DNA from 3 places in the Rouxiella sp. Mn2063 genome. Region 1 is predicted to be linked to each of the others. Evidence: predicted binding sites of a transcription regulator. Region 1 holds the regulator's gene; each other region holds the start of a gene.
What was found. The regulator PhoB, encoded in region 1, activates phosphate uptake and scavenging genes when phosphate is short. The targets are predictions, from matches to a motif close to CTGTCATAAAACTGNCNNAT.
Positions count from the first base shown of each region.

Region 2: the regulator PhoB is predicted to act here: its motif matches at 3,619-3,638, upstream of ACL9RG_RS15820 (heavy metal response regulator transcription factor).
Region 3: the regulator PhoB is predicted to act here: its motif matches at 6,370-6,389, upstream of ugpB (sn-glycerol-3-phosphate ABC transporter substrate-binding protein UgpB).

Region 1 is NZ_JBMOUD010000008.1:98,982-109,962, reverse strand. It holds gene ACL9RG_RS13400 (phosphotransferase enzyme family protein) at 1-736, shown strand, start outside; gene qhpR (AraC-like transcriptional regulator QhpR) at 1,110-2,171, shown strand; gene sbcC (exonuclease subunit SbcC) at 2,217-5,474, opposite strand; gene sbcD (exonuclease subunit SbcD) at 5,471-6,697, opposite strand; gene phoB (phosphate response regulator transcription factor PhoB) at 6,919-7,608, shown strand; gene phoR (phosphate regulon sensor histidine kinase PhoR) at 7,631-8,953, shown strand; gene brnQ (branched-chain amino acid transport system II carrier protein) at 9,396-10,715, shown strand; gene proY (proline-specific permease ProY) at 10,957-10,981, shown strand, end outside.
Region 2 is NZ_JBMOUD010000010.1:173,575-184,555, reverse strand. It holds gene eptB (kdo(2)-lipid A phosphoethanolamine 7''-transferase) at 1-1,121, opposite strand, end outside; gene ACL9RG_RS15825 (heavy metal sensor histidine kinase) at 1,391-2,839, opposite strand; gene ACL9RG_RS15820 (heavy metal response regulator transcription factor) at 2,811-3,488, opposite strand; gene ACL9RG_RS15815 (hypothetical protein) at 3,769-4,404, shown strand; gene ACL9RG_RS15810 (cytochrome b/b6 domain-containing protein) at 4,514-5,128, shown strand; gene ACL9RG_RS15805 (molybdopterin-dependent oxidoreductase) at 5,121-5,885, shown strand; gene ompX (outer membrane protein OmpX) at 6,009-6,539, opposite strand; gene rhtA (threonine/homoserine exporter RhtA) at 6,970-7,905, shown strand; gene ACL9RG_RS15790 (linear amide C-N hydrolase) at 8,075-9,166, shown strand; gene ACL9RG_RS15785 (fasciclin domain-containing protein) at 9,381-9,941, shown strand; gene ACL9RG_RS15780 (sigma-70 family RNA polymerase sigma factor) at 10,008-10,589, shown strand; gene ACL9RG_RS15775 (anti-sigma factor) at 10,586-10,981, shown strand, end outside.
Region 3 is NZ_JBMOUD010000013.1:92,300-103,280, forward strand. It holds gene ACL9RG_RS17525 (bleomycin resistance protein) at 1-348, opposite strand, end outside; gene panM (aspartate 1-decarboxylase autocleavage activator PanM) at 400-795, opposite strand; gene ACL9RG_RS17535 (branched-chain amino acid ABC transporter substrate-binding protein) at 1,217-2,326, shown strand; gene livH (high-affinity branched-chain amino acid ABC transporter permease LivH) at 2,437-3,363, shown strand; gene ACL9RG_RS17545 (high-affinity branched-chain amino acid ABC transporter permease LivM) at 3,360-4,643, shown strand; gene livG (high-affinity branched-chain amino acid ABC transporter ATP-binding protein LivG) at 4,640-5,410, shown strand; gene livF (high-affinity branched-chain amino acid ABC transporter ATP-binding protein LivF) at 5,565-6,266, shown strand; gene ugpB (sn-glycerol-3-phosphate ABC transporter substrate-binding protein UgpB) at 6,488-7,804, shown strand; gene ugpA (sn-glycerol-3-phosphate ABC transporter permease UgpA) at 8,003-8,890, shown strand; gene ugpE (sn-glycerol-3-phosphate ABC transporter permease UgpE) at 8,887-9,732, shown strand; gene ACL9RG_RS17575 (sn-glycerol-3-phosphate import ATP-binding protein UgpC) at 9,739-10,812, shown strand; gene ugpQ (glycerophosphodiester phosphodiesterase) at 10,815-10,981, shown strand, end outside.

The sequences.
Region 1 (10,981 bases):
TCTTGATGGCCAGCAGGTACAGACGTTAATGGTCAATGAAACTGAAAGCCGTAATGTGGTGTTGTTTCACTGGATCGAGGGTGAAATGCCGACGACGGAAGTCGATCCTCGCGCCTTTATGCAGCTCGGTGAAGTGACTGGCAGATTGCATCAGCACAGCCGTCGCTGGCAACGCCCCGCCGGGTTTCAACGCATTTTGTGGGACAACCCAAGCATGGTGGGAGAGAACAGTCATTGGGGACGTTGGCAAGATGCGCCGCGTCTGACAGCGGCAGATCATCCGCTGGTGGAAGAAGCATTGCAGCAGATCGACAGCCGTTTACAGGACTATGGACAAGACGCACAACGCTTTGGTTTGATCCATGCCGATCTGCGTTTAACCAATCTGTTGATGCATAAGGGTGAGACGCGAGTGATCGATTTTGATGACTGCGGTTTTGGTTGGTACATGCACGATGCGGCGGCGGCAATCAGTTTTATTGAACACTATCCGCAGGCGGATCAGTGGCTACAACAATGGTTACGTGGCTATCAGCGTGTCTGTCCGATTAGCGACGCGGATCTGGCCATTCTTCCGACGATGATCGCGCAGCGTCGTATCCAACTGTTGGCTTGGGTGGGATCGCATGCAACAACGGAAATGGCGATAAGCCTGGGTGAACATTGGGAAGCGGAAAGTTTACGTTTGTGCCGCCATTATCTCGACACTATTGATCAGCCTCTCGCCATTGTTTGATCCCATATTTTGATCGTTAGCTATTCTGATCCCTAGCGTGTGGACCACAGCCCAAATCTGCCCCAGCGGTGAATTTGGGCTGATGAACAATAATATTTATCCTGTTATCTAGCATATCTGCTCATCTCGCGTTAACTCGGATTTTCCACACACTCTTTTAATCTATCCAGAAAATGCATGGCTGTTTGGCAACATGAGTGGTTGTACGCTGCCCGTTTTCTGTGCACCACTGCACAACCACAAGTCGCCAGAGACTCTATCTTAATCTCTAGGGGAAGGAGTAATCGCTGTCGCCCTGTCTCATTGGAGACTGCAGATTGGTATGAAACTTGCAGTACTCCATCATCTTTGATGCCAACAGAGTGAACCGATGATGCGGACAGATATCCTTCGTCAGGCCAGTCCGTTTGGTCTGACACAACATAACAGTAATTGCGGCGTACTCGCCGCCGCGGCTTCGGGCCTGAGCGATTTCATCCTCGGCAAAGGGGCGGATGTTGATCGGGTGCTGGGCACCTGTCATATCAACCCGGAATTGTTACAACAACCGACGATGAGTCTTGAACTGACCAACTACTGCAAGGTATTGGAGGAGGCCGCTCGCCAATCCGCTTGTGATAACTTTGGTCTGCTTTATGGCCGACAATTTAAACCTCAGTCATTGGGCTTAATTGGTTATATCGGGTTGTGTTCTGAGACGGCAGAACGGGCGCTGCAAAACGTGGTCAACGCGTTTCCTTTTCATCAACACAACACCCTGACGCGGCTGGTGGATAAAGGCGATCATTACCGTCTCGATTATCAGGTACGCCACGGCGGTATTTTATCGAAACGTCAGGATGCCGAGCTAACGTTGGGGATGATCCTCAATTTGCTGCGCCACGCGTTGGGTAAAAGTTGGAACCCGCGCGAAGTTCACTTTGAGCACCCGCGCCCGGAGCAATGGCATGAGCACTGCAAGATTTTCGATGCGCCGGTCTATTTCGACCAGCCCTATAACTCAATGTTGATCGTTAAAAGCAGCCTGCAACGTGCGATGCCAGAGCGTGACGCAACACTGCTAATGGTGATGCAAGACGCGATTCGTCGGCTCAATAGCGAGAGTTTATCGCCCCAATCGTTGGTCGATAGCGCCCGTTCTGGCGTACGTCGGGCCTTATTGCACGGCGAACCGGTATTAGATGAGCTGGCAGATAAAATGGGCATGTCACCGGCATCGTTACAACGCCGGTTGCGTGAACAAAATCTGAGTTTTACGACGTTGGTCGATAAAGTACGTTGCGAAATGGCGACCCATTATTTACAGCAACAGCAATTGCCCATCTCGGAAATGGCATTATTACTGGGATATTCGGAAGCCAGCGCCTTCTCGCGCGCTTTCCGCCGCTGGTTCGGCGTAAGCCCAAGGCAGTGGCGACAGGCGAGTCAGCATTAAAATCCGACACGCCTGTTTGGGTTTTAGCGGCTATTCACTGTGTACTTATTCACTGTGCACTCTAAACTCATTGCTCAATTGACTCACGCCCAGCCCGTTGACCTTTTTGACTTTAATTTGCACCGGAATACGATCTTTCATGGCTTCGACGTGGCTGATGACGCCGATAGTTTTACCCGAAGCGTTCAGGCTATCCAAGGCATCAAGCGCGGTATCCAGCGTGTCGGCGTCAAGCGTGCCAAAGCCTTCGTCGAGGAACAGCGAGTCAATACGGGTTTTGTCGCTTACCAAATCCGAAAGGGCCAGCGCTAGCGCCAGACTGACCAGGAAGCTTTCGCCACCCGATAAAGTGCGAGTATCGCGCACCGCATCGGCCTGCCAGGTATCAACGACTTGTAGTTCCAGTGCATCGCTGGTTTTACGCTGCAACAGGTAACGTCCGTGTAGTTTCTCCAACTGGCGATTGGCCAGATAAACCAGATGATCCAGCGTTAATCCCTGCGCGAATTTACGGAATTTTGCGCCATCGCTGGAGCCTATCATCACGTTGAGATAGCCCCAGTCGTCGCAGGTTTCCTGCGCCTGTACAATTTGAGCGATCAGCGTCTGTTGCCCGCTGTGTCGCAATTTATCGCTTTCTAACTGGTTTTTCACTTCACCTAAACGTTGCTGCAAGGTTTTTATCTGTTGTGACAGTTCTGTTTGCTGCGCCGTCAATTCCTCAAGCGAATTTTCGTTTTCAGCAAGATGGGCAGGGCGTGCCAGACGATGTTGTTCTAGTGTTTGGGTCGCGTCACCGAGCAGCGTTTGTGCCTGAGTCAGTTGCTGTTGCAAGTTCTCTTTACGTTGCTGCAACTGTTGGCGCAGCGTATCGTCAAGCAGAGCCTGTTTCACCGCCTCTTCATCAGCAAATTCGCTGGCGCTTAGCGCCTGTTGCCAGCTAGTTTCTGCCTGCTGTAAACGCTCCGTAGCCTGCAACTTTTGCTGTTGTGTGCTAACAACTTGACCGGTCAGCTTGTCGCGTTGCTCCTGCGCTTTATGCAGCGATTCAGCCGCATCGTTTACCGTTTTTTCCGCCGCCTGCTGCTGTTGATGTAAATGTTCACGTACCTGGGCAACCTGGCGGTCATCAAACAGTTCGTGGCGCTGACGGTTTAGCTCAGCCAGCGTTTTTTCACCTTCAGCAAATTGCGTTTGCAGGTGTGTTAGCTGCTCTTGCAGCTTCGCCTGATTTTGCTGCGTCAGCGTAGATCGCTCTGCTAGCAACGCGCTTTGTTGCTGGACTTTCTGCTGTTCGCTCGACGCTTGATTGACCGCATCTTTGGCCTGTTGCAGTCTGCGAGACAGCTGTTCATGTTGGCTGATAAGCGCCTGCAACTGTTGTTCTTGCTGGTCGAGCTCTGCTAACCATTGCGAAATCTGCTCGGCATCCGCTAAGCCAAAGGTGAGCTTTAGCGGGGCGCTGAGCTGCTGCCAGCTATCCAACTGGGTAGTTAACTGCTGCTGGTCTTGCTCCAGCTGGGCTTGCAGGCGCGAATGCTGCTCTTTGCGACTTTTGATCCTGGCGGCCAGCTCAATACCGCTGGTTTTAATAGCGTCGAACTCCTGTTGCATCTTCTCGACCCGTTGCGCGGTTTCAGAAGGTTTTATCTCCTGATAACTGTCAATCGCCGGGTGCGATGTTGAGCCACACAGCGGACAGGCTTGGCCGCTTTGCAAATTAGCGCGTTCAGCCGTGAGGCTGACAATCAACTCTTCACTTTTCAGCCGCGCTTTCACATCGTTGAGGTGCTCCAGCTGCTTTTGACACTGTTGGCGAATCTCACCCAGCCGTTGCTCTTCTTGCGCTAATTGCGTCTGATTTTGCGCAATATCCTGGCTCTGTTGTGCAACGCGGCGGTTCAGCGGTGCAAAGAGCTGCGAGAGAGAAAACAGCTGCTGACGTACTGGGCGTAGCTGCACCAGTTCGGCTTGTTGCTGCTGTAATGTCGCCAGCGGATGTTGCTTTTCCAGCTCAGCCTGTTGCTGCTGTTGAGCGGCTAACGCTGCCGTTAGCGTGTTTTGTCTGGCCAGATGCTGAAGGTTGAGTGCATCAAGCTTTTGGCGCTCTGCGGCAAGCTGTTCCTGCGCGGCGTTTTGCTCTTTTATCTGTTCTGCCTGCTGGGCTAGCGACTGCTGAGCATCAGCTTGCAATTTACGTCGTTGCGCGATGTCACTATCCAGCGGCAACACTTTTTCTTCAATTAGCGTCTGTTGCTGGCGCTGCTGTTGTATTTGTTGCTGTCGCGCCGTTTGCGCCTGTTCCAACGCCTGATTCAGCGGCGTCATTTGAGCAACCTGTTGCGCCTGTTGCTGGGTTAATTGGCTCAGTAAATGCTGTAATTGCTGGGTTTGTTGCACGCTGCGCTGACGTTCACTGAGCAGTGGCCGCAGTTTTTCTGCCGGTTCGCTACGTGCCAGTTGTTGTAACTGTGGTGCGGCTGCGGCGCTTTCTTGTTCTGCCGCCGTTAAACGTTGCTGTGATTGGCGATGCTTTTGTTGCACCTGCTGCCACTGTTGCAGCCAGTTAAGATCCTGTTGACGCTGCTGCGCCTGCTGGCCGAGGTTCGATTCCTGGGTATTCAGCGCGGCTAATTCTGTTTCCAGCGTTTGGCGCTGTTCTTCGCTCAGCAGTTCGATACCGGCCATGCGCTGATGTAAGCCATCGAGCGTAATTTTGGCTTCTTTATTTTGTTCAAATACGCGTTCGGACAACAGGCCGTAGATTTCTGTACCGGTTAACTCTTCGAGCAGTTCGGCACGATCATTGGCATCAGCATTGAGAAAAGCGGCAAACTGTCCCTGCGATAGCATCATCGATTTGGTGAAGCGGCCAAAATCCAGCCCGGTGAGTTCGGCAATGCGATCGAGCTTATCTCGGACTTTATCAGCAATAATTTTGCCGTCTGCCAGCAGCGCCAGCTCAACTTTTGGCGCTTGTAAATTACCGTCTGGCGACATTTTTGCCCGCCGCTGGCTCCAAAAAGCACGGTAGCCGACGCCTTTGACTTCGAATTCTACTTCTGCCAGTGATTCAGCAGTATGACGCGTCATTAACTCATTCTGCGTCGGTGTCACGTTAAGGCGCGGCGTTTGGTGATAGAGCGCCAGACAAATGGCATCGAGCAGAGTGGTTTTCCCCGCGCCGGTCGGGCCGGTAATAGCAAACAGACCGTTGCTGGCAAAAGGCTCGGCGGTGAAGTCGATTTTCCATTCGCCTTCCAGTGAATTAAGATTTTTTAAACGCAGGCTCAAAATTTTCATTGGGCATCCTCGCCGCTGGCAACCTGTTCAACGATTTGGGCAAACAGGGTACGCATCCGGTCATGACGATTTTCCGTGTCGCTGTTTTCCTGCGCTAATCGGCGTTCAAACACCTCGCTCACGCTTAACTCGGTGAGCGTCTCTTTTTCCTGCTGTTGCAGGCTGTTTTGTCGTTGTTCTTTGCTGCGTCGCAGCAACACCACTTCTACCGGCAGATCGGCGGTGAGCGCTTGAATGCGCCGTTGAATATCGCTGAGATAATCCTGGGTCGCCACTTCGATATCCAGCCAGACGGTTTTGTCGTCCTCTTTCCCAGCGAAAGCGGCTAATTGCTGCTCAATATCGGCCAAAGTTCCTTTGATCATCTGCATCGGCTGGTAAGTCGGCACGGGCAGCGCGTCTACGGTGCTCAGCGCATTCTGGCTAAACTCCAGCAAATAGACGCTTTTGGGGCTGTTTAACTCATCAAAACTTAGGGCAATTGGCGAGCCGCTGTAACGAATATGCTGGCTTTTGGCCACGCACTGCGCGCGATGAATATGGCCGAGTGCGACGTAATCGGCTGGGGGAAACGCCTGTGCCGGGAAGGCATCCAGCGTACCGATATAGATATCACGTACTGAATCGGATGTGGTGACACCAACGGTGGTCAGATGGCCGGTGGCGATAATCGGTAGCGCAACCCCCAGGCGTTCGCGCTCGGCCAGCGCCGCTTGGTACAAACTGGCGTAGTGCGCGGCAATGGCTTCTTGCAAGGCCAGTTGTTTGTCATTACCCGATTGTCCCGCCTGACTGGCAAGCAGGTCGCGCGGGCGTAAAAATGGCACGGCGCAGACAATTGCCCCCGGCTGGCCGTTGCGGTTATTGAGCACCATAATTTGCTGCGATAAATCGTCGCTGACGGTGGCAATAACCTTGGTATTGAGGCAAGAGAGCAGCTCACGAGATTCATTAAGCGTGGCGACGGAATCATGATTACCCGCCAAAATAATGAGCTGGCAGCCGGTGCGTTGTAGCTCAACTACAAAGCGATTATACAATTCACGGGCATAGCTAGGCGGCGAGCCGGTATCAAAAATATCGCCGGCGACGATAACGCCATCAACCTGATGCTGTTCAACTTGCTCGATAAGCCAGCGTAAAAAGGCTTGGTGCTCTGGCGCTCGGCTTTTGGTGAAAAAGTATTGGCCGAGGTGCCAGTCGGCAGTATGAATCAGGCGCATCGCGTTCTCATGGTTAGAGGAAAATAGTGTCGTTAATTATAAACGTCGTATTGGGTGGTTGTCGTTGAAAAATCAGGAAATGATATTTGTATGACGCAAGCCAGACATGTTTACTACACTTAACTTCGGCTTGTAATGATTTTCATAAATATGTCACAAAACTGACGCATAATGTTGCTCGCAATCAAATAAAGATCGCTAACTTATTGGCAGGTTCCACGATGGCAAGACGCATATTAGTTGTTGAAGATGAGGCACCAATCCGCGAGATGGTGTGTTTTGTATTAGAGCAAAATGGCTATCACGCCGTAGAGGCAGAAGATTATGACTCTGCTGTCAGCCGTTTAATCGAACCCTTCCCTGAACTCATCTTGCTAGACTGGATGTTGCCTGGTGGTTCTGGCATTCAGTTTATTAAACATCTTAAACGTGAGGCGTTGACACGGGAGATCCCGGTCATGATGCTTACCGCCCGTGGCGAAGAAGAAGATCGGGTTCGCGGCTTGGAAGTGGGTGCGGATGATTACATCACCAAACCGTTTTCTCCGAAAGAATTAGTGGCGCGTATTAAAGCGGTGATGCGTCGTATTTCCCCAATGGCTGTTGAAGAAGTGATCGATATGCAAGGTTTAAGCCTTGATCCTTCCTCTCACCGAGTGGTTGCTAATGAGCAGGCGCTTGACATGGGGCCTACCGAATTTAAACTACTTCATTTCTTTATGACGCATTCTGAACGCGTTTATAGCCGTGAGCAGCTGCTGAATAATGTTTGGGGCACTAACGTTTATGTGGAGGATCGTACAGTCGATGTACATATCCGCCGTTTACGCAAAGCGTTGGAAGTGAGCGGTCACGACCGGATGATCCAAACCGTTCGCGGAACCGGGTACCGTTTTTCAACGCGCTATTGATTAGTTTCTACGGGGAAACCGTGTGTTAGAACGCCTATCATGGAAGCGCCTCGCGGGTGAGTTGTTTTTATTTTGCTTACCTGCGTTTATTCTCGCCATTTTTATTGGCCATCTCCCTTATCTACTCTTAGTGTCGGTATTTGCGGCACTGGGCTGGAACTACTATAACCAGCTAAAACTTTCTCATTGGCTGTGGCTGGATCGCAGCATTACGCCGCCTAGCGGGATTTGGAGCTGGGAGCCGCTGTTTTATGGTCTAAACCAGATGCAGATGCGTAATCGCCGTCGTCGCCGTGAATTAGCGTTGCTGATTAAGCGCTTTCGCAGCGGGGCTGAATCTTTGCCTGATGCAGTGGTGCTGACCACGGAAGAGGGCAATATTTTCTGGTGTAACGGACTGGCGCAGGTATTACTGGGCTTTCGTTGGCCGGAAGATAATGGCCAGCATATCTTCAATCTGGTGCGTTATCCTGAGTTTCGTTTGTGGATACAGAGTCGTGATTTTAGCCGAGCGCTGAATTTGCAGCTCAATAATGAGCATCATGTTGAGTTCCGTGTCATGCCATATTCTGAAGGTCAGCTGTTGATGGTGGCGCGTGATGTGACACAAATGCATCAGTTAGAAGGAGCTAGGCGCAACTTCTTTGCTAATGTTAGTCACGAATTACGTACCCCGCTAACCGTGGTGCAAGGCTATTTAGAAATGATGGTGGAGGCGAAGCTCGAAGAGCCTTTCCGCAGTAAAGCCTTAGATACCATGCAAGAACAGACGCGACGAATGGATGGGTTGGTCAAGCAACTGCTCACCTTATCGAGAATTGAAGCGGCCACTAATATCGATTTGAATGAGCGAGTCGATGTTCCGGTAATGTTAGGCATGATCGAGCGTGAAGCACAGACGTTAAGTTCAGGTCGCCACGAGATTGTCTTTACCGTTAATAACCAGCTCAAGGTATTTGGCAACAATGACCAGTTGCGAAGTGCTGTTTCCAATCTGGTTTATAACTCGGTGAATCATACGCCAGAAGGCACGCGCATTGAGGTGAGTTGGCAGCAAACACCGCAGGGCGCTAAATTCGAAGTAAAAGATAACGGACCCGGCATTGAAGCACAGCATATCCCACGTTTAACCGAACGTTTCTACCGAGTCGATAGAGCACGTTCGCGGCAAACCGGAGGCAGTGGATTGGGGCTGGCAATCGTGAAGCATGCGCTAAGTCATCACCATGCTCGGTTGGATATTATCAGCCAAATGGGCGTCGGCAGTTGTTTCACCTTTACCTTGCCGCAGCGGTTTATTGTGCCTCATACACAACAAGCTGAAATTTTCGTTAAGAATAAATAAGTTCCACGACTTAGCGGAAAGTTACCGTTTAAAGGCATCATAAAAGTGTGTGAAATGCTGAATTTTTGGTTATTTCACGCACTTTTTCGTTTTTTAGCGCATAACACGCTCATCATTGCTCAAAAATAATACACATCAAATGGCGTGTTTTTTGATTTAACTGGCATTAATTACTGATTCTGCATAATTGTGCAGTGGAAATCTCTGCTTTTATGATCCAGCCTTGCCTTTCCGCACTATAAACGTTTACCTTAAGCGCCGTTGCTCCCCGACACTTCCTGCATATCTGTACGGCTTTATAGCTATATAGCTCCATAAAAACAGAGCTCCCTAAGAACATAGCCTTCTGCATCCGAAGTAACTTGGGCATATCCTTTTAGACAGTGGATGATAATCGTCACCAGGCGTTTTATCCTTTTGAACAGGTAACACGGCACCAATTATGAATTATCGATTAACAAGTAAGGACGTTTGGGCGCTGGGTTTCATGACCTTTGCGTTATTCGTCGGGGCGGGAAATATCATTTTCCCACCGATGGTTGGATTGCAAGCCGGGCAGAATGTCTGGTGGGCAGCTGCCGGATTTATGATCACCGCAGTGGGCTTGCCCGTCATGACCGTGATTGCGCTGGCGCGTGTTGGCGGCGGCATTGATGGCTTGAGTTCACCGATTGGCCGTACCGCAGGCTTAGTACTGGCGACGGTGTGTTATTTAGCCGTTGGCCCACTCTTCGCAGCCCCGCGTACAGCGACAGTATCCTTCGAGTTGGGGATTGCTCCGCTAACCGGCGATGGTGCACTGCCGCTGCTGATTTATAGCCTGATTTATTTCGCGTTAGTCATTTTGATTTCACTCTATCCTGGCCGTTTGTTGGATACCGTGGGTCATATCCTTGCGCCACTGAAAATTGTTGCTTTGGCTATTTTGGGTATTGCTGCCGTTCTGTGGCCTGCCGGAACAGAAATTGCCGCGACGCCAGCTTATCAAAACGATCCCTTCTCTAATGGCTTTGTTAACGGCTATCTGACCATGGACACGTTGGGCGCACTGGTCTTTGGTATCGTGATTGTTAACGCGGCGCGTTCTCGTGGCGTAACCGAAGCGAAGTTGCTCACTCGTTATACCGTTTTGGCAGGGCTGATTGCCGGTGCGGGTTTGATGCTGGTGTACTTGAGCCTGTTTAAACTGGGCCAGGATAGCGCCAGTCTGGTACCTGATGCGCAAAACGGTGCGGTGATCTTGCACGCATATGTACAACATACCTTTGGTGGATTGGGCAGCTTCTTCCTGGCCGCACTGATCTTCATCGCTTGTATGGTAACGGCGGTTGGCCTGACCTGTGCGTGCGCGGAGTTCTTCGCTCTGCACCTGCCGCTGTCATACCGCTCCCTGGTGTTTATCTTAGGTCTGTTCTCTATGGTGGTCTCAAATCTGGGACTGAGTGAACTGATTAAGGTATCAATTCCAGTGCTGACCGGTATTTATCCTCCGTGTATTACGCTGGTGGTATTGAGCTTCACGCTGCGTTGGTGGAATAACCGCTCACGTATTGTCGCCCCTGTCATGTTGGTCAGTTTGCTGTTCGGGATTATCGATGCAATTAAAGCGTCAGCCTTTAAAGCGCTGCTACCGCTCTGGGTCGATAAGCTGCCGCTAGCAGAACAAGGCTTGGCTTGGTTGCCACCTACGTTGCTGGTACTCGTCGTGATTGGTATTTATGACCGCACGGCTGGCCCGCGCAGTGTATCAGTGCATCAGTAAGTCAATATCCCCGTCGTGCTTCAAGTATGACGGGGTATTCACCGCCTTTATGCCACGCCGCAACCGAATCACTTCATGGAGAAGGGATTCGGTTGTTGTTTATGTGAACTCGACAGCATCTGTATATACATGTTAAGAGATTTAACGAATTGGTCACAGAATTCTTCTCGTGGCCTGCTAGCATCTGCCATTAATCCAGACAATCTGGTCTTGAAAATTAATCAGTTAAACCGGAGGCAGGATGCACCCATTGAGTAATCAGCAAG
Region 2 (10,981 bases), on a different contig from region 1:
ACTTCATCGATCAGTAGCATGTCATCGATAGGCTTGCCAACATTACGCTTTTCGGCGGCAATATCCTCACGTAGAGAATAGTCAACGGCTCGGGTCTGGTTATAGAACCAGGCTTCACTTTGCATTGAATAAAGGTCAGAGGTGAAACCTTCATTTTTCAATACCGAGAAAACATTCATCTCTTTTAAGGTGCGTTGTGGCGTGTCGGTTGTTCCCCCTTCACGTACAAACATGCAGCGCAAAGAGAGCTTGGTCGCCGTGTCACAGGAATAGCCCTGAAGCGCAGCCAGATTTTTTTCTTTCGCCAGATTTGGCGTGTTATCGCGGGAATAGCCGTAAATTCCCATATGGTCACGGCGTGCGCTTTCACCAATCACGAACACCACATACAGATCATTCACATCTTTTGGTGGGTCGTAGGTGAAATGCTTACTTGGATCAAACAGGTTTTTCGCATCCTCAGCATTGCTGTAGGTGCTGTAAACAAACAACCCGAACGCTGAGAGCCAATTTGAAGGCGAGTAAGTACCAGCCACTACGCCGCCATAGCTGGCCATCATGCGATTGTTAATCCGATCGTGTGAGTCCTGTACATCACCCATCAATTTTAGTGGCGCCCAGCATAACAATGCCGCCGCAACCAAAGACAAGGCGTTAGTTGAGACGCGTCGCAGCGTTGTCTCACGTAGCGCCGCACCGGGCATTTTACTGCCCCACAGTAATACGATGGGCGGCAAACTCAGCAGTACTATCCAGATAATAAAATGCGTGCCCACCGCTTCTTTAGAGAGGTCGATAGAATCACTGGCTAATGCCGAGGCTAAAATGCCATAACCGATGTTGACGTTGAACATGATCATGTAATAACCCGCCGCCGTTGACGACAGGACAATCAAGCTCAGTAAGAGGCGATAAAGCGTTTTCCCCGTGAAGGAGAATAGCTGCGTCAAGAAGTAAACCAGCGAAAATATCGCCAGCATTTCAACGGCTATCGATAATGCATTGTCGTAATACAGTTGCGAATAACGGCGGAAAAAGATCGGCAGATTAAGCAGAATTCCCAGATAAAGTGCAATGAAAAGCGAAATCTTCTGTTGTGATAATAATCTTAATTTTTGCATCGGTCAGTAGGTGCTCTTAGCAAAATATAAGCTGATGGAATATCCTCAGCACATACCAAAGCTTGAGTATTGATGTAAGTAGACTCTGGTAACTGACTCTGACCGGTGGAAAAGATAATTCGTTCTATCTTCTCGAGTTTAATCTCAGTTAAGATGTAATATTTTATGTATTCCCTTGCATATCAATTATTTAAATAAACAAAAAATGATCGATTATTTTATAGTCATTTAGGGTTTATTTATAATCAATATGCTAGCAGTACACTTATCTACCTGACCGCAACATTAGGGAAATGCAGCGTAAAACGTATTTTCCCAGCGGCCAGGTTCTGCACAGTCACCTGCCCTTGGTGCAGCGCCATAATCGCCCGCACAATAGAAAGCCCCAGACCATTAGAATGCCCGCCTTCGCTGCGTGACGGGTCAGCGCGATAAAAACGGTCAAACAGCTTATCGAGTTTTTCTGGCGCAATGGATGTGCCGTGATTATCAACGTGAATTAATATATTGCTGCTGTGTTGTTCAACCCACACATTCACCGGGCTCTGCGCATCGCCATAATGAATTGCATTAGCAACCAAATTACTCAACGCCCTCTGGAACAACAATGCGTCGGCATAGAGTGTGCCTTGCCCCTGACAATGCAACCTGATGCCGCGTTCTTCCGCTAACCCCTCAAAATAGTCACTCACTCTTTGCGTTTCTAAAGCCAGTGCCAAGGGTGCAATGGTCAGCACCGAGTGCGCATGCGACGCTCGAGCTAAAAACAGAATATTCTCCACCATCCGAGAAATACGCTCGAGTTCCTGCATATTATTCGCCAGTAAGGTTTCATATTCATCGACGGTGCGGACTTGATATAACGCCACCTGGCAGTGCCCCATCAGCGCGCCGACCGGCGTGCGGATTTCATGGGCCAAATCGGCTGAAAACTGAGTTAAACGCTGATAACCATCGGCTAATCGGTCAAGCATGGCATTAAAAGAGAGGATCAGTTGCTGGAGTTCAAGCGGCGCATTATTCGTGCTCAAGCGAGTTGATAAGCTAGTGGGATCAATACCTGCGGCTTCTTCGGCCATCTTGCGCAAAGGATGTAATCCACGGCGGATCACCACAAAACCAAGGCCAGCAATCAGTAGGTAAGCAATCACCACTGAGGAGATGATTTCCAGACGAAATCTTGCCAGCATGCGTGCTTCACCGTTCATAAAATGCGCGGCTAATACATTGACGATACAACCATCGCGCATTTTGACCAGCGCCGCAGTAAACATAACCGGCGTGCCGTCTGGCGCATCAAGGTAATGAATGCTTTTCGCTGAAATAAGTTGGTCTTCAACGACCGGCACAATATCGGGCAAGACCAAACCGGAAGGATTAACATTAATGAGAGCGGACTGACCTAGCACGTTGAAACGTAAAATATCCTGCTCATTACCCAGCATATTCTCAAATAGACTGGGATTATGGCTCAGCTCAGGTAACGGAAAATCTTTGGCGAGCAAACGCCGGAAATACTCCACGCGACCGCTCAACTGCGCCTCGCCGCGATGCGTCATCTCGTCTTTCATGGCGTAATAAAGATAAATCCCTACCGCGCTGACCACCATAGAAGCAAGCAAGGCGAATAACAGTGCCGATCTGAGGGTAAGGGATAATCCGCGTCCAGGCGATTGGCTGCCGAAGAGATTACTCATAATCACGTACTTCACAGACATAGCCAATACCACGCACCGTATGAATCAGCTTCACATCAAAAGCACGGTCAATTTTGGCCCGCAGACGTTTTATGGCGACATCCACCACGTTGGTATCACTATCAAAGTTCATGTCCCAGACCTGCGAGGCGATCATGGTACGCGATAACACTTCGCCTTCACGACGCATCAGCAAATGCAGCAACATAAATTCTTTATTGGTTAAAGGAATTACGGTTTCCATTCTCGTCACTTTGCGGCGCAACACATCTAAATACAGATCGGCAATCGCATAAGTATCGGCTTCACGTACCGTGCCACGACGCAGTAAAGTACGGATACGCAACATCAACTCGGTAAAAGAGAAAGGCTTTACCAGATAATCATCAGCACCTAGTTCAAGCCCGTGGATACGGTCCTGTACTTCATCGCGAGCGGTCAAAAACAGTACCGGCACATCACTTTTTTTGCGCAGGACTTCCATCACTTGCCAGCCATTCAATCCTGGCAACATAACATCCAAAATAATGGCGTCGTAATTCTCCTCTAGCGCCATGAACAGGCCATCAGCGCCGTTGCGGGCCAAATCGACCCGATAACCCGCCTCACCCAAGCCCTTTTTCAGGTAGTCGCCAGTGCTGACATCATCTTCAATAACCAGTATCCGCATACAGGCTCCACAAGGGTAAAAATCATGTATACCCAAGAAACTTCAAGATACAGGGTATAGATAAGAAAACTACGTAGCAGGTTTACTCCACGAAGTTTACCAATCTTTGCCTCAACCGTTGATGACAATATTGTCATCAAAATGTCATCACCCTAACCCTTTCCATCATCCACTCTGAGCGTGACACACATCCAAATAAGCACGATTTAGCTGTGTTATACCCGAACTACATAAGAAATTTATCGCCACACTTCCCTATGCAAACTATCTGGAGAACAACATGATTAGGTCTTCCCGTATCGCTAGCTTATTGCTTTCATCGTTATTGGTCTCTTCGTTAACTCTCGCGAGCGGTGCGTTTGCCGCTGATGCCGTACACCCCATTTCACCAACGCGCGGCACAATTGACTCCGTCACGCCAACGTCAATCGAAGTGACTACGCGCCAAGGACAAAAACTGGATGTACAGTTGACCGAGCAAACTAAAGTCACCCAAGTGACCAAAGGGAAAATGTCAGATATACAGCCGGATAGTTTCATCGGGACTGCCGCCGTTCCACAAGCGGATGGCACGCTCAAAGCCTTAGAAGTTCACGTATTTGCGCCGAGTCTGCGTGGCAGCGGCGAAGGCTTTAATCCTTTTGAATCTGCCGATGGCAAAATCAATACCATGACCAATGGCACCGTGGGCAAACTGGTTAATAGCAATGGCCGCACCTTAACGGTCAAATATCAAAATGGCGAGAAAACCGTTGTCGTGCCTGATGATGTTCCGGTTGTACTGCTCGCACCAGCCGATCGCAGCCTGTTGAAAGCGGGTGCGCATATTGTCCTATTTGCAACCAAAGATGCTCAAGGCACTTTAACCGCACGCGGTATTGCCGCAGGCAAGGACGGCGTTGTTCCACCGATGTAATTAATTTGAGTCTGATAGCCAACACACTGTTGGACAAGGTAGTGATCCCGTCTGGCAGTGTGTTAATAGCAAAAATCTCGACTCTCTGCCCATTAATCAGGAGCTGACGATGCGTCATAAAAAAGCCCACTCCTTGCCCGTTCGCCTCACTCATTGGGTTAATTTCTTCGCCATGATTGGCATGGTATCTAGCGGATGGGGGATCTATAACGCCGATCCTTTATTTGATAATTTTAGTTTTCCGCAAAAGGCTACGCTCGGCGAATGGCTCGGCGGCAATATTGGCTGGCATCTGGCTATTATGTGGTTTTTAGTCGCCAACGGGCTGCTTTATCTCATTTGGGGATTTTGCAGCGGCCATTTTAAACGTGATTTCCTGCCGGTGACGCCAGCATCAATATGCCAAGACATCCGACGCGCAGTGACCTGGCGTTTGCCGCACAAATCAGGGCATTACAACGCGATACAAAAAATCATGTATATCGGCGTATTACTGCTCGGTGTACTGATGGTGTTATCGGGATTATCGATGTGGAAACCGGTGCAACTAAGCTGGCTGGCAAAATTAATGGGCGGATTTGATACTGCTCGTTACCTGCATTTTTTCGGGATGAGCGGCATTGTTTTATTTGTCGTTGTGCATGTTTTCATGGTGATTATGGTACCTAAAACGCTACCAGCCATGATAACCGGCGGCAAAAAAGAAGGTGACACCGATGCCTGAGAAATCTAAACGGCCTAAAGTCATACTTGAGCCAGACCAGCGCAAACAACTGGTTAATATTCAACGCCGCTTGTTTTTACGATCTGGACTCACGCTCGGTGCGGTATCGATGCTGACAGGTTGTAATATGCAAGATGGTGATGAGGTTGATAAAGTGTTGTGGGCGATGTCGCGCTGGAATGACCGTGTACAAGGCTGGTTATTTAGTGGTACCAAACTGGCACAGACTTATCGCGCCGATCAGATCACCAAACCTTTCCGCTTTAACGCCTACTACCCAGAATATAATGTGCCAGAAATCGATATCCCTAATTACCGGCTTGAGGTCTCTGGCAAGGTACAAAAGAAAACTCCGTGGACATTAGAGCAATTACAACGTTTGCCACAGAGCAGCCAAATTACCCGCTTAATTTGTATTGAAGGATGGAGTGCCATCGGTCAATGGAGCGGCGTGCCACTTAAGGTATTTCTTGAGCACGTTGGGGCCGATCTGAATTCGAAATATGTTGGTTTTAAATGTGATGATCGTTACTACTCGAGTATTGATATGGCGACGGCGCTGCATCCACAAACAATTTTAGCCCTGGATTTTGGTGGTGAACCATTGCCACCAGACTTCGGTTACCCGCTACGGTTGCGTATGCCAACTAAGTTGGGCTTTAAGAATGCCAAACATATCGGCGCTATTTTTGTCACCGATGACTATCCTGGCGGGTATTGGGAGGATCAAGGCTACAACTGGTTTAGCGGAATCTGAGTTGGAATTGTCATCGACAATAGCGGAATGCGTGAGCAGTAGTCAGAAATAAAAATCCGCCCCTTGAGGCGGATTTTTCAGATCATCGCAATGTCAGCAAGTGACGCGCGTTGTTCTGTTAAATTAGAAGCTGTAACCAACGCCAGCGATCCAAGTACCAACGTCTGTGGTGCGGATACGAGACTGCTCATAAGAGAAGTCCAGAGCAACGTTCTGGATTGGGTTGAATTGCAGACCCGCACCGTAAGAGAAGCCAACGTCGCTTGAAGAATTTTTATCACGCAGATCGGTAGAGCTTGAATTGTCGTTGTTTTGGAATTTACCGAAGCCAATACCTACAACACCGTAGATGCTTGCCCAGTCGTTCAGACGGTAAGCAGGACCAGCGGTGATGCCGTAGTATTGTGACTTGCTGTAGTTGTCACCGTCGTTGTACGCGTTCTTAGTGATGTAAGTGAAAGAACCGATAACGCCCAGTGGGTTGCTATCTTGCTCGTAACGGTATTTCAAGTTGAAGCCGTTAGCTTTGTTCACTACGCCTTGCATATCACCTTGAGCATAACCACCAGTTACGGTGCTAGTACCAGCGAATGCACTTGAAGAACCTAAAGCTACTAAGCAAGCTAATGCTGAAAGACACGCAATTTTTTTCATAAATCACCTCAAAATGGGAACCAAAAAACCTTCACCGTGAAAATATACCAAAAAGCGTTGTGAAACTCTGCCTGATATAAGGTGTCCAATGCGTCATATGATGTAACGTAAAGTTTCCAATTAATAAAAAGTCATTGTTTTTAAACAAATTTTAAGACTTAAGAATATAAGGAAAACTTATTGAACTTTTTTAGATTAGCAGATAAATCTTAAAAAGACGCGTGGTTTTTAGTCAATTAATGTCAAGAAAAGGCCTGAATCGATCTATTTTAAAATTTTTTTTACGTTTTTCTGTCATAAGATTCCTCTACACTAGCGGCCATTTTATCAAAGCCGCCACACACATCATTAAATTGTCATGTCTATGTATTAGCCATAACGCTTAAACTGAGTAAGGGATAACCACACAGTGAAAAACCAGTCCGATGCTATCTCTTCAAATCATTCAGCCCCTCTTGCCGCTACCCTCCCTAAACCTAGTTCACCTTTAGTAGCGATCTGTTTATTACTTGTCGCCATGCTTTCATTACAAGGGGGAGCCGCTCTGGCGAAATCGCTGTTTCCGATCGTCGGCCCGCAGGGCGTTACCGCTCTTCGTCTGGGGATGGGTGCCATTATTCTCTTATTCTATTTTAGACCCTGGCGCCTAAAAATAAGTGGCGGCAACTTCCGCGCGTTATTAATTTACGGACTGGCGCTCGGTTGTATGAACTATGTCTTTTATTTATCGCTTCGCACCGTTCCGCTGGGTATTGCGGTGGCATTGGAGTTTACCGGGCCGCTGGCTGTCGCCATGTTCTCCTCCCGACGAGCGATTGATTTTCTTTGGGTCATTCTGGTGGTTGCTGGCCTCTATTTCTTATTGCCGATTGGACACGGCGTAAGTGATGTTGATCTGCTAGGTGCATGCTATGCATTGATAGCTGGGGCCTGCTGGGCGGTCTATATTATTTTTGGTAAGAAAGCAGGCAGCAGTTATGGGCCAGGCACGGCAGCATTAGGTTCAATGATTGGCGCATTAATCTTCTTCCCGGTTGGCATGATTCAGGCGGAGAGTTCGATCTTCAGCATGGCGGTACTGCCGTTGGGATTAGCCATTGCCCTACTCAGCTCCGCAATGCCTTACTCGTTAGAGATGATGGCGCTGACCCGCTTGCCAGCAAAAACCTTTGGTACGTTAATGAGTCTGGAACCCGCTATCGCGGCACTTTCCGGGATCATTTTCCTCGGCGAAGAGCTTAAAGCCATGCAGTGGTTGGCACTAGCGGCCATCGTTGTTGCCTCCGCAGGCTCGACGTTGACCATGCAACGCAAAGCTAAAATTGTCCCCGTCGAGATAAAAAACACCGCCGATCGTCCCTCGTAAGAGAAACACCACAACTTTTGACACAGAAAGAATGAGCTTTCTGTGTCATCTCTCCAGCGCCATACAAGATTTGGGCACAAAATCTGAACGGCGCAAAAATGCGGCTCCTTATACTGATTTCATAGAACAGCACCGGCTGTTCATTTACTCATGCAAATGGAGTCGCATCATGAAAACATCTCAAACCAAAGTAGCCACATTGCTGATTGGTCTCGCCGCTGGGGGAATACTGGCCGACCAGGCCACAGCCTGTACCCGCGTTTTTTTAAACAATTATCCCGGATATATGATCAGTGCTCGTAATCTGGACTTTTTCGGTCCTGTCGATCCCGCTTTAGTGATCACGCCAAGAGGCGTGGATCATAATGGCGGTGATAACCCGAAAGCCGCAAAATGGAAAACACGTTACGGCAGCGTTGTTATTTATGCCGATGGTGTATTTCCGATGGATGGTATGAATGAAAAAGGCCTCGCAGGCCACACGCAGTATTACGCCAACGGCAGCCAGATTCAGACGAGCAACAAAGACAAACCGGTATTAGAAAGCCGCGCGTGGCTCTCTTATATTTTGGATAATTTCTCGACCGTTAACGAAGCGGTTAGCGCGATTAAAAATGATGTCAGGCTTGAAGCCAAGAGAATGCCGATAGATTACGCCTCGGATACTAAGCATATTGCCATTGAAGACCTCAGCGGTGACTCGGCCATTATTGAGATAGATAACGGCAAGGTGAATATTTACCACGATAAAAGCTATCAGGTAATGACCAATCAACCCTCTTTTGATAAGCAGCTGATCAATTGGGCAAAGTATAAAAATGCTCCTCGTGAGAAAATCCCCGGCGGTCAAGAACCCGATCAGCGTTTTGTGCGCGCCAGTTTTAATTTGAAGAACGTACCCCAGCCAGATAATAAAGATCAGGCTCAAGGATTTATCCTATCGGTAGTCAACAATGTTGCCGATCCTATTGGCTACCCAGAGTCCAAAGAGGAGCAAAAAGAGTTAGCAGTTTATGAGCAATACACCAAGCACCCTGAGCAAAATAAAGGCGATGCGACTTACTGGACCACCATTGCCGATCTCAGCCATCATGAGTATCACTTCAAATCGGTGTTTGCCGCCTCACAAGTTTGGGTAGACCTCGGGCAGATTAACTTCGACGCCCAGCAGCCGGTACGTCAAATCAAGCATCTGGCTAATTACGCGCAAAAAGGGTGGGAAGGCAATATTTTGACCAAAGCGGAACCAGTGAAGCCTTAAGTTGAAAAATCAAAACCACGCGGCCCGGCGTGGTTTTACTAACGCCATAATTAAAAATCAAACCAAAACAATGAATTAACACATTAAAAAATAATCATCATTATTTTTTCGTTTTCATGCATCCAAAACACTCGGTTGATTCGTATGTAGAGATGTGAGGCCAAGTCTTCATCGCTTTAGGCCTCATCAACTCAACCTAAATAAGGATTACATCATGAAAACGCTTATCCGTACCGCTCTGTGTGCTTCGCTGATGTTTAGCACTGCGTCAATGGCAGCAATGATGTCTGGCACCACGATGGTCGGTGGGGCTGCAATGTACCCATCAAAAAATATCGTTGAGAATGCAATAAACTCCAAAGATCACACAACATTAGTCGCCGCCGTAAAAGCCGCCGGGCTGGTGGATACGCTCGCCAGCAAAGGGCCTTTTACTGTGTTTGCTCCAACCAATGCCGCATTCGCCAAACTCCCCGCCGGTACCGTGGATAATCTGCTAAAACCAGAAAACAAAGCCACCCTCACCAGCGTCCTTACCTATCATGTTGTCGCCGGTAAATATGAGATGAAAGATCTAGAAAAGCTGCTGAAAAAAGGTGGCGGCAAAGCCGAGCTGAAAACGGTCAATGGCCAAGCATTATGGTTAATAAGTAATGGCCCACATAATATTCAACTACAGGATGCTAAGGGTGATGTGGCCAATATCAGTACCTACGATGTGCAGCAGAAAAATGGCGTGATCGATGTTATCGATACTGTGCTGATGCCGAAATAAAACCGACTATACTGAGAATCGACATTGCGGCTCAAAGACGCAACTCAGCAACATCGGGGATGGAAGATGCATGACAATTTGCTGAAAAACAGCGGCTCGGATGACGAACTCGCCCATCAAAAAAAACTGATGGGCGCAATAGTACAAGGCGATCGTCATGCATTTGAACAACTCTACAAATTGACATCCCCCCGGCTGTTTGCCGTGGCGCTGCGTATGCTGCGGCGTCACGCCTGGGCTGAGGAAGTGCTGCACGACAGTTTTATTACCGTGTGGAACCGGGCCTCGTCTTACAATCCTGCGCTCAGCTCCCCCATTACCTGGCTAACACATATTGTGCGTAACCGGGCTATTGACTGGCTGCGCGGCAGTGATAATCAATGGCTTGAACTCGAAGATGACGGTATCGCACAACTGCCGGAGTCTATAGATCAACCGCTATATGAGCTACAACAAGACAGTGACGCCAAAGTGCTGGCCGATTGCCTGGCGCATCTGCCATCAGAACAGCGACAAAGTCTGGTGCTGGCTTATTATCAAGGGCTGTCGCACGGCGAAGTGTCGCAACATCTCCAACAACCGCTTGGCACGATTAAAAGTTGGATCCGTCGCGCCTTGGATCATTTAAAAAGTTGCGTGGGCCTATGAAAAACAGACGGGAGTATCGTGCCGCACTGGCGGCAGAATATGCGCTCGGCACGCTGCGTGGCCCAGCGCGACAGCAGTTCGAAGAGCACATGCGCCAAGACGCGCAGTTGGCGGCCGAGGTTATCCGCTGGCAAGAGGCTTTCACCCAGCTCGACAACAGCTTACCACTCATAACACCACCGCCATCGGTATGGAAAAAAATTCAGCGTCAGTTACCTGTCTCATTAGAACCGCTCCCGACAGTTTCAGCAAAACGCACCACACCGCTGACCCGTTATCTCGGCTGGGCAATTGCTGCGGGTTTAGCGGCCTTGTTACTGATGCCAAGATTGCTGGTACAACCCGCCCCATTAGTGCCAGTGGCGATTCTGACGAACGCTCAGAGTGCTGCC
Region 3 (10,981 bases), on a different contig from region 1:
CAGGCGCAGTAGCGACCCATCAAGGTCAATCAGCGCGGCCATTGTTATCCCCGCTGGCAGTTGCTCCGGCGGGTGCAGGCGTGGGGCACCTTCATTAAGCTCGGTTATGCCACTTGATTGGCATTGAGCATAAAAGGCACCGAGGTCGTCTACACGCAGGCAACAGCTAAACCAACTGCTGAGCGGGTCAAGCTCTGGATGCGGGAAGAACTCCAGCTGTAGACCCAACAAATTCATGATCAGCCAGCTATCATCGCGGTATGTCGTGTTAAACCCCAGATTCGCGTAAAACTGCTCAGTTTTATCAAAGCTGCGGGACGGTAAATTGGGTGTTGCGTGATTAGCCATAAAGCCTCTCTAATTATTGGCTCGATACTACATTGGCTCGATACGGCCAAATCACGATAATGACTGCTCTCGCTGCCAGCCATCGGGTATTACTACAAACCCGCAGGCCTGCATAAAGGCGTCGAGCAGCTTGTCATTATCGGCGCTATACAGCGCCCATCTATCTATCTCTGGCAGTTGCCGTTGTACTTCTTCAAGCAGGTATAGACCAACGCCGCGTCGGCGCGTGACTTCTCGTACCAATAAATCACTGAGTTCGGCTGTTTTCCCGCTGATTTTAACTTTCACCGCCGCTAACAGGCGATCGTTAAAACGTGCGGCAAATATGGCGTGATCCGCGCTTAACCAGGGTTGCCACGCTTCCAGGTTTTGTTGCGGCCAAATCTTACCTAGGTCAATCAGGTCCTGTGCGCTGAATTGGCGCACTCTTTCGATCGTTAATTTCATGGTGAAGTCATCAAGGAAAACAGAGTGTCAGTGTAGCGGATTGCTGATTAAGTCCCGCGTAACTTTTTTTGTACAGTAACAGGTTGAAAGTTTTTTGCCGATCTTTGTATAAGGAATAAACGTTGGCATAAATGGTATTTAATCAGTTTTAAACACTAACTTAATTCACTTTAGCCCGCTTTTTAGCCAAATAAAATTCTGTTTACACCTATTGTTTCTAACAATGTGATTTGATTTGCAGAAGAAAATTCCTGTTTAATAATATGATAAATAAAGTCTTATTTGATATTAAAACAAAAATAAGTCGCTAACTCGTTATTACTTATAAGTAAATTCCTAAGTGATGATGTTTTAGACGACAACAATGCAAACAATAAAAAATACAAACATCACAACTGACAAAACTGAGTGGGGTAATAGGATGAAAGCAACAGGAAAAATCTGGCTGGCGGGTTGTATCGCATTGGCAATGAGCCACAGTGCTATCGCTAAAGACATTAAAGTAGCGATTGTTGGTGCGATGTCTGGCCCAGTAGCACAATACGGTGATATGGAATTTACCGGTGCTAAACAAGCCATTGCCGATATTAATGCCAAAGGTGGGATTAAAGGCGACAAATTAGTGGGTGTGGAATATGACGATGCTTGTGACCCAAAACAAGCCGTTGCTGTTGCCAACAAAGTGATCAATGACGGTATCCGTTATGTTATCGGTCACCTGTGTTCTTCTTCAACGCAACCAGCGTCTGATATCTATGAAGACGAAGGCGTGCTGATGATTACCCCAGCGGCCACCAATGCTGACCTGACCACACGTGGTTATAAGTTGGTGATGCGTACCACCGGTCTGGACTCCGACCAAGGGCCAACGGCGGCGAAATACATTCTGAGCGCCATCAAACCAAAACGTATTGCGGTAGTACATGACAAACAGCAATACGGCCAAGGCTTGGCAACCTCAGTGCGCGATAGCCTGCAAAAAGCCGGTGCCAATGTGGTGCTGTTTGAAGGAATCACCGCTGGTGATAAAGACTTCTCTGTGCTGGTCGATCGCCTGAAGAAAGATAACGTCGATTTTGTCTACTTTGGCGGCTACTACCCAGAGATGGGACAAATCCTGCGCCAGGCTAAACAAGCCGGTCTGGATGCTAAATTTATGGGTCCAGAAGGCGTGGGTAACTCTTCGCTGTCAAACATCGCCGGTGCCGCTTCTGAAGGTATGTTTGTGACGCTGCCAAAACGTTACGACCAGGTACCTGCTAACCAGCCGATTGTGGCGGAGCTGAAAGCCAACAAGCAAGATCCAACCGGGCCATTTGTATGGACCACTTACGCTGCACTACAAGCGTTGACCACCGGGATGGAGCGTAGCGGCAGCATGGAACCTGCGGATATTGCCAAAAACCTGAAATCTCAATCGGTAGATACCGTCATGGGGCCGTTGAGCTGGGATGAGAAGGGCGACCTGAAAGGCTTCGAGTTCGGTGTCTTCGAGTGGCATAAAGACGGCACTTCAACGCCTATCCAATAATACACCTCTCATTACTTAATGCTTTCTCCCTCGCTAGATGTTTATAGATATTTATCTGGCGAGGGGTTGCAGCACCAGTTTTCAACACCCTTGAAGAATAAGGATAGGGTATGTCAGAGCAGTTTCTTTATTTCCTACAGCAGATGTTTAACGGCGTCACGCTGGGCAGCACCTATGCACTGATCGCCATCGGTTACACCATGGTTTACGGCATCATCGGCATGATTAACTTCGCCCACGGCGAGGTGTATATGATTGGTAGCTACGTCTCTTTCCTCGCCATTGCCGGGCTGATGATGCTGGGGATCGACGCCAGTTGGCTGCTGATTGGCGCCGGTTTTATTGCCGCGATGGTGATTGCTAGTGCCTACGGTTGGAGCATTGAGCGTGTCGCTTATAAGCCGGTGAGAAACTCCAAACGTCTTATTGCGCTGATCTCCGCTATCGGTATGTCGATATTCTTGCAAAACACCGTCAGCCTGACCCAAGGTTCCCGTGATTTAGCGCTGCCAAGTCTGGTCACCGGCCAATGGACGCTCGGCCAAACCAACGGCTTCGCTGCGACTATCAGCACTATGCAGCTGATTATCTGGGTTGTTACCTTTTTGGCGATGCTGGCATTGACCCTGTTTATCCGCTACTCGCGTATGGGCCGTGCGTGCCGCGCCTGTGCCGAAGATTTGAAAATGGCCAGCCTGCTGGGTATCAGTACTGACCGTGTTATCTCTCTGACCTTTGTTATCGGTGCTTTAATGGCGGCGGTTGCCGGTGTATTGCTGGGGCAATTCTACGGGGTGATCAACCCGTATATCGGCTTTATGGCCGGAATGAAGGCCTTCACTGCGGCAGTATTGGGCGGTATCGGTAGCATTCCTGGCGCAATGATCGGCGGTCTGATTCTGGGCGTAGCCGAGGCATTAACTTCCGCTTATTTGAGCACAGAATATAAAGATGTCGTCTCCTTCGCACTGCTGATTGTGGTGTTATTGGTGTTGCCGACCGGTATTTTAGGCCGCCCGGAGGTAGAGAAAGTATGAAACGTCTCAACCTGTTCAACGCGCTGCTTTCAGCGTTTGTCTTATTAGTTTTAGCCTCTTTTATCATGGGGTTGCAACTAACACTCGACGGCACTCATTTGGTGGTGCGCGGGGCGGGCAATGTGCGCTGGACGTGGATTGCCGTTGGTTGTGCGGTGGTGTTTGTCTTCCAACTATTACGTCCTCTGTGGCAACAAGGGCTGAAAAAAGTCTCTGGGCCGGGCTGGGTATTGCCCAGTTTTGATGGCAGCACACCGCGACAAAAATGGTTGGCGCTGGTACTGATTATTGCCGCTTTGGTCTGGCCGTTCTTGGTGTCACGCGGTAGCGTTGATACCGCCACGCTGACCCTGATTTACATCATGTTGGGGTTAGGCTTGAATGTGGTGGTGGGGCTTTCCGGGTTGCTGGTTCTGGGGTACGCCGGTTTTTACGCGGTTGGCGCCTACACTTTTGCGTTGCTTAATCATTATTACGGCTTGAGTTTCTGGGAGTGTCTGCCGCTGGCGGGGCTGGTTTCTGCGGCCTTTGGTTTACTGCTTGGCTTCCCGGTGCTGCGGTTGCGCGGTGATTATCTGGCGATAGTGACGCTGGGTTTTGGTGAGATCGTTCGTATCTTGCTGCTCAATAACACCAATATTACCGGTGGTCCGAACGGTATCAGCCAAATCCCGAAACCCACGCTGTTTGGTCTGGAGTTCAGCCGCACGGCGCGCGAAGGTGGCTGGGATACCTTCAGCCATTTCTTCGGCCTGCAATATGACCCAAATGACCGCATTATTTTCCTCTACATGGTGGCGCTGCTGTTAGTGCTGCTGACGCTATTTATCATTAACCGCCTGCTGCGAATGCCGCTGGGACGGGCATGGGAAGCGTTACGTGAAGACGAAATTGCTTGTCGTTCTTTAGGGTTGAACCCAACGCGTATCAAGCTAACCGCTTTTACTATCAGCGCCGCTTTTGCCGGTGTCGCCGGGACGTTATTTGCTGCTCGTCAGGGGTTTGTCAGCCCAGAATCCTTCACCTTTGTTGAGTCTGCTTTTGTATTAGCCATTGTAGTGCTAGGCGGGATGGGGTCGCAGTTTGCGGTGATTCTGGCGGCAATTTTGCTGGTGGTATCGCGTGAACTGATGAGGGACTTGAATGAATACAGTATGTTGCTGCTCGGGGCATTAATGGTGTTGATGATGATTTGGCGACCGCAAGGCTTATTGCCAATGAAACGACCGCAGTTGAAGCTGAAAGTCGCGCAACAATCTACTGAAGGAGAGCAGGCATGAGCCAACAACCTCTGCTGTCCGTCGAAGGATTATCGATGCGTTTTGGCGGCCTGTTGGCGGTTAATAACGTTGCCTTGCAGCTTAATCAGGGCGAAATCGTTTCATTGATTGGCCCAAACGGTGCTGGGAAAACCACGGTATTTAACTGTCTGACCGGTTTTTATAAGCCAAGCGGCGGCACCATCAAATTACGTGACCAGCATCTGGAAGGCTTACCCGGCCAGAAAATTGCGCGTATGGGCGTGGTGCGAACCTTCCAGCATGTGCGGCTGTTCCGTGAGATGACGGTGATTGAAAACCTGCTGGTGGCGCAACATCAACATCTTAAAAGCGGCGTATTGGCCGGACTGTTTAAAACGCCGGGATTTCGTCGTGCCGAAGCGGATGCGTTAGATCGTGCCGCAGTGTGGCTCGAACGCGTCGGGCTATTGGCGTTAGCTAACCGCCAGGCCGGTAATCTGGCTTATGGCCAGCAGCGTCGTCTGGAAATCGTGCGCTGCATGGTGACCCGTCCAGAATTGTTGATGCTGGACGAACCGGCTGCTGGTTTGAACCCGCGCGAAACGGAAGAGCTGAACCAATTGATCGCCGAGCTGCGCAATCAACATCAGGTATCGGTATTGCTCATTGAACACGATATGAAGCTGGTGATGGGTATCTCAGACCGGATTTACGTCGTTAATCAGGGTACGCCGCTGGCACAGGGTACACCGAATGAGATTCGTAATAATCCAGATGTGATACGCGCGTATTTGGGCGAGGGATAGCTGCCTATCCCATTAAGGCTATTTTATTTGCTATTTTGCACTCGGGCAGTGCTCGAAATCCTCACGTACTTGCCTGTACGCTGCGGTTTCTGCGCGCAGTCCGAGCGCAAACTGGCTGCAACAATAACGCCTACTGAGATAGGCAGGGATCAACATGCTGTCATTTAATAACGTTTCCGCCCATTACGGCAAAATTCAGGCGTTGCATCAGGTCAGCCTGCATATCAATCAAGGCGAAATTGTCACCCTGATAGGTGCTAATGGCGCGGGAAAAACCACCTTGTTAGGTGCGTTATGCGGCGAGCCGCGTGCCACACAAGGCTCAATTGTCTTTGAAGGGCAAGATATTACTCAGTGGCCGACGGCGAAAATCATGCGTGGCGATATTGCCATTGTGCCGGAAGGTCGGCGAGTATTTTCACGTATGACAGTGGAAGAGAATCTGGCAATGGGCGGTTTCTTTGCTACCCGCGAGCAATATCAGCAGCGCTTGCAGCACGTTTATGCGCTGTTCCCGCGTCTGCAAGAACGTCGTGCTCAGCGTTCTGGCACCATGTCCGGTGGTGAACAGCAAATGTTGGCGATTGGTCGTGCGCTGATGAGCCAACCACGTTTGTTATTGCTTGATGAACCTTCTCTGGGGTTAGCGCCAATCATCATTCAGCAGATTTTCGACACTATTCAACGCCTGCGTGAAGAAGGGATGACGATTTTCCTAGTCGAGCAAAATGCTAATCAGGCATTGAAACTCGCTGACCGTGGCTATGTGTTGGAAAACGGTCACGTGGTGCTGGAAGACAGCGGCGCTGCGCTGTTAGCCAATGAAGCGGTGAGATCGGCGTATTTGGGGGCATAGTCTTAGATTTTTACTCGGTTAATTCAAAACACAAAGGGTGCTTAAGCGGCACCCTTTGTCCTTTCTAGGAAATATCTTTAGCGGCTACCCGCTGTTCATGCAGCTGTCACTCTTCTGTCATATAAACGCTATTTTTCTGTCATTTAGTCATGTCATTTTAGCCTCGATTTGAAGAAATTTTTTCTTACAGGGCTACACACCTACCTTTTCTGGAGACAGGCATGCTTAAGCAAGCAATAACTAAAACGACGCTTTGCGTGGCGCTGGCATTATCATTCAGCACTCAGGCGATGGCAGTAACTGAAATTCCTTTCTGGCATTCGATGGATGGTGAATTAGGCAAAGAAGTTAACTCTTTGGCCGACCGTTTTAACCAGACGCATCCTGATTATAAAATCGTGCCTGTCTATAAAGGTAAGTATGACCAAGGGTTAGCAGCAGGCATCGCGGCGTATCGCAGCGGCCAGGCACCCGCTATCTTACAAGTTTATGAAGTTGGCACCGCGACCATGATGGCAAGTAAAGCGATCAAGCCGGTCTATCAGGTCTTTGCTGACTCAGGTATCAAACTCGATTCTGCCCAGTTTGTTCCGACCATTTCTGGTTACTACTCAGATTCTAAAGGTCAGTTGCTGTCCTTACCGTTCAACAGCTCTACGCCGGTGCTGTACTACAACAAAGACGCTTTCAAGAAAGCCGGTCTGAACCCAGATGAGCCGCCAAAAACCTGGCAGGAACTGCAGGCTGATACTGACAAGCTGCGCGAAGCCGGCATGAAATGTGGCTACTCCAGCGGTTGGCAGGGTTGGATCCAAATCGAGAACTTCAGCGCCTGGCATGCTCTGCCAATCGCGACCAAAAATAACGGTTTCGATGGTACTGACGCGGTTCTGGAATTCAATAAGCCAGAGCAAGTCAAGCACATCCAGATGCTGGAAGATATGAACAAGAAGGGCGACTTCACTTACGTGGGCCGTACCGATGAATCTACCGCTAAGTTCTACAACGGTGACTGTGCCATTACTACCGCTTCTTCTGGTTCACTGGCTGATATCCGTCAATATGCCAAGTTCCACTACGGCGTTGGCATGATGCCTTACGATGCTGACGTGAAAGGTGCACCACAAAACGCCATTATCGGCGGCGCGAGCCTGTGGGTAATGAACGGCAAAGACAAAGCAACCTATAAAGGTGTTGCTGAGTTCATGCAGTTCCTGACAACACCTGCTATTGCTGCGGAATGGCACCAGAAAACGGGTTACCTGCCGGTAACGACCGCCGCTTATGAACTGACTAAGAAAGACGGTTTCTACGACAAGAATCCAGGTGCTGATGTGGCCATTCGTCAGATGATGAACAAGCCACCATTGCCATTCACCAAAGGTCTGCGTCTGGGCTATATGCCACAGATTCGTACCATTGTTGATGAAGAGTTAGAAGGCGTATGGAGCGGCAAACAAACTGCTCAGCAAGCGTTGGATAACGCTGTTCAGCGTGGAAACCTGTTGCTGCGTCGCTTCGAGGCTTCAACTAAGTAACGACTTGTAGCCCGATGCCTGCCGGTATCGGGCTAACCCTGTGATGCGTGAAGTGGGGGCGTTCACAGGGAATGTCGAGACCGTCGTTTGACTCGTGCTCCAATTTTTACAGGTTCTACGTTTGTCGATTGATTCTCCGTTTTTTTAAATAGTTCCTGCCGGGTTTTCCCGGCATTTTGTCTTAGCGAGTAGATGATAATGAGTGCACATCGTCCCGGTTTTAGTTGCAGTTGGCTGCCCTATGCGCTGGTTTTACCGCAACTACTGATCACCGTGGTTTTCTTCCTGTGGCCGGCCGGTCAAGCATTGTGGTATTCGTTACAAACTGTTGATCCCTTTGGTCTATCAAGCCAATTTGCTGGCCTGACTAACTTTACTCAACTGTTCCATGACCCGTACTACCTCGCCTCGTTTTACACCACGATGAAGTTCAGTTCGATGGTGGCAATTATCGGGTTGGTGGTATCACTGTTTCTTGCTGCGCTCGTCGATCACGTGGTGCGCGCCAGCCGTATTTATCAAACATTGATGATCCTGCCTTATGCTGTGGCACCGGCGATGGCGGCAGTATTGTGGATGTTCTTATTCAGTCCGGGACTTGGATTGATTACTTATTTCCTTAACACACTGGGCTATACCTGGAACCACGCACAAAACAGTGGTCAGGCGATGTTCCTGGTGGTGTTGGCATCGGTATGGCAGCAGATTAGCTACAACTTCTTATTCTTCCTGGCCGCGTTGCAATCGATCCCTAAATCTTTAGTTGAAGCCGCAGCCATCGATGGCGCAGGCCCGGTGCGTCGCTTCTTTAATCTGGTCTTGCCGCTGATTACGCCGGTTAGCTTCTTCTTGCTGGTGGTCAACCTGGTTTATGCCTTCTTCGACACCTTCCCGGTTATTGATGCCGCGACCAACGGTGGCCCGGTACAGGCAACGACGACGCTGATTTATAAGGTATACCGCGAAGGCTTTACCGGTCTGGACCTGTCGAGTTCTGCCGCGCAGTCGGTGATTTTAATGGTGCTGGTGGTTGGTTTAACCGTCATACAGTTCCGCTTTGTTGAACGTAAGGTGCGTTACCAATGATTGAAAACCGCAGAGGGCTGGATATTTTCAGCCACATTATGCTGATCCTGGGCGTGCTGGTGATTTTGTTCCCGCTGTATATCGCGTTTGTTGCGGCAACACTGGATAACAAACAGGTGTTTTCTGTGCCAATGACGCTGATCCCCGGCGGGCATCTCTGGGAGAACATTCGTTATATCTGGACGCACGGTGTGGGCGACGGTAGCAGCGCGTTTGGTCGTATGTTGTTAAACAGCTTCATTATGGCGCTGGCGATTACGATCGGTAAGATTTCAGTATCGATTTTGTCGGCTTATGCCATCGTTTATTTCCGCTTTCCGCTACGTAACTTGTTCTTCTGGCTGATTTTCATGACGTTGATGCTGCCAGTTGAAGTGCGTATTTTTCCGACGGTACAGGTTATTGCTGACCTGAAGATGATGGACAGTTACACCGGTCTGACCCTGCCGTTGATGGCATCGGCCACCGCAACTTTCCTGTTCCGTCAGTTCTTTATGACCTTGCCGGATGAACTACTGGAGGCGGCGCGTATTGATGGCGCAGGCCCGATGCGTTTCTTCTGGGATATTGTTTTACCGCTGTCGAAAACCAATTTGGCAGCCCTGTTTGTGATTACCTTCATCTACGGTTGGAACCAGTATCTGTGGCCGTTGCTGATCACCAGCAATCCGGCGATGAGCACGGCGGTTGCCGGGATCAAAGGCATGATTGCCAGCGGTGATGCGACCACCCAGTGGAACCAGGTAATGACGGCAATGATCCTGACTTTATTACCACCGTTAGCGGTGGTGCTTTTGATGCAGCGCTGGTTTGTGCGCGGTCTGGTAGATAGTGAGAAGTAATGCGAAATGGCTAATTTAAAACTACAGGCAGTCACCAAGTCTTACGACGGTAAAAATCAGATTATCAAGAGTATTGATCTTGATGTCGCCGATGGTGAATTCATCGTGATGGTTGGCCCATCGGGTTGCGGTAAATCTACCTTGCTGCGTATGGTCGCGGGCCTTGAGCGTACGACCAGCGGCGATATCTATATTAACGACCAGCGCGTGACTGAAATGGAACCTAAAGATCGCGGGATTGCGATGGTGTTCCAAAACTACGCGCTGTATCCGCATATGACCGTGTTTGACAACATGGCTTATGGTCTAAAAATTCGTGGTTTTGGCAAAGCGCAAATCGAGAGCAAAGTGGCTGAGGCAGCACGTATTCTTGAACTTGGCCCATTGTTGAAACGCAAGCCGCGTGAGCTGTCCGGCGGGCAGCGTCAGCGTGTGGCGATGGGGCGCGCTATTGTGCGTGAGCCAGCCGTCTTCTTATTTGACGAACCGCTATCTAACCTTGATGCCAAACTGCGTGTGCAGATGCGTCTTGAGCTGCAACAACTGCATCGTCGCTTACGTACCACCAGCTTGTATGTGACCCACGATCAGGTAGAGGCCATGACATTGGCTGAACGAGTGATTGTGATGAACAAAGGTGTGGCGGAGCAAATTGGTACGCCATCCGAAGTATATCGCCGTCCAGCCACCTTGTTTGTTGCCAGCTTTATTGGTTCTCCGGCGATGAACTTGCTACCGGGGCAGCTCTCCTCGAACGGCAGCACGCTGGTGATGGAAGGGGGCTTCCAGCTCGCCTTGCCACAAGCGCGTCCAGAATGGGGCGGCCGCGAATTGACACTGGGTATTCGACCAGAGCATATTCAACTGTCGGACGATGTGCAGCACGGTATTCCGCTGACTATCAATACGCTGGAATTGCTGGGTGCCGATAACTTAGTGCACGGGAAATGGGCGGAAAGTAACGTGGTGGTTCGCCTTAACCATGAATACTGCCCACAGCCAGGGACTTCGCTGCGTCTGGTTCTCCCGCAGAATGCACTACACTTTTTTGACAGTAAGACCGGATTACGGATGGAGTAACAATGAAAGCTTGGCCTTATCCACGAATCGTCGCGCATCGCGGCGGCGGTTCACTTGCCCCGGAAAATACCCTGGCAGCGATTGATGTTGGTGCCAGTCATGGCCACACCATGATTGAGTTTGATGCCAAATTGGCAGCAGATGGTGAGATCTTCCTGCTGCATGACGA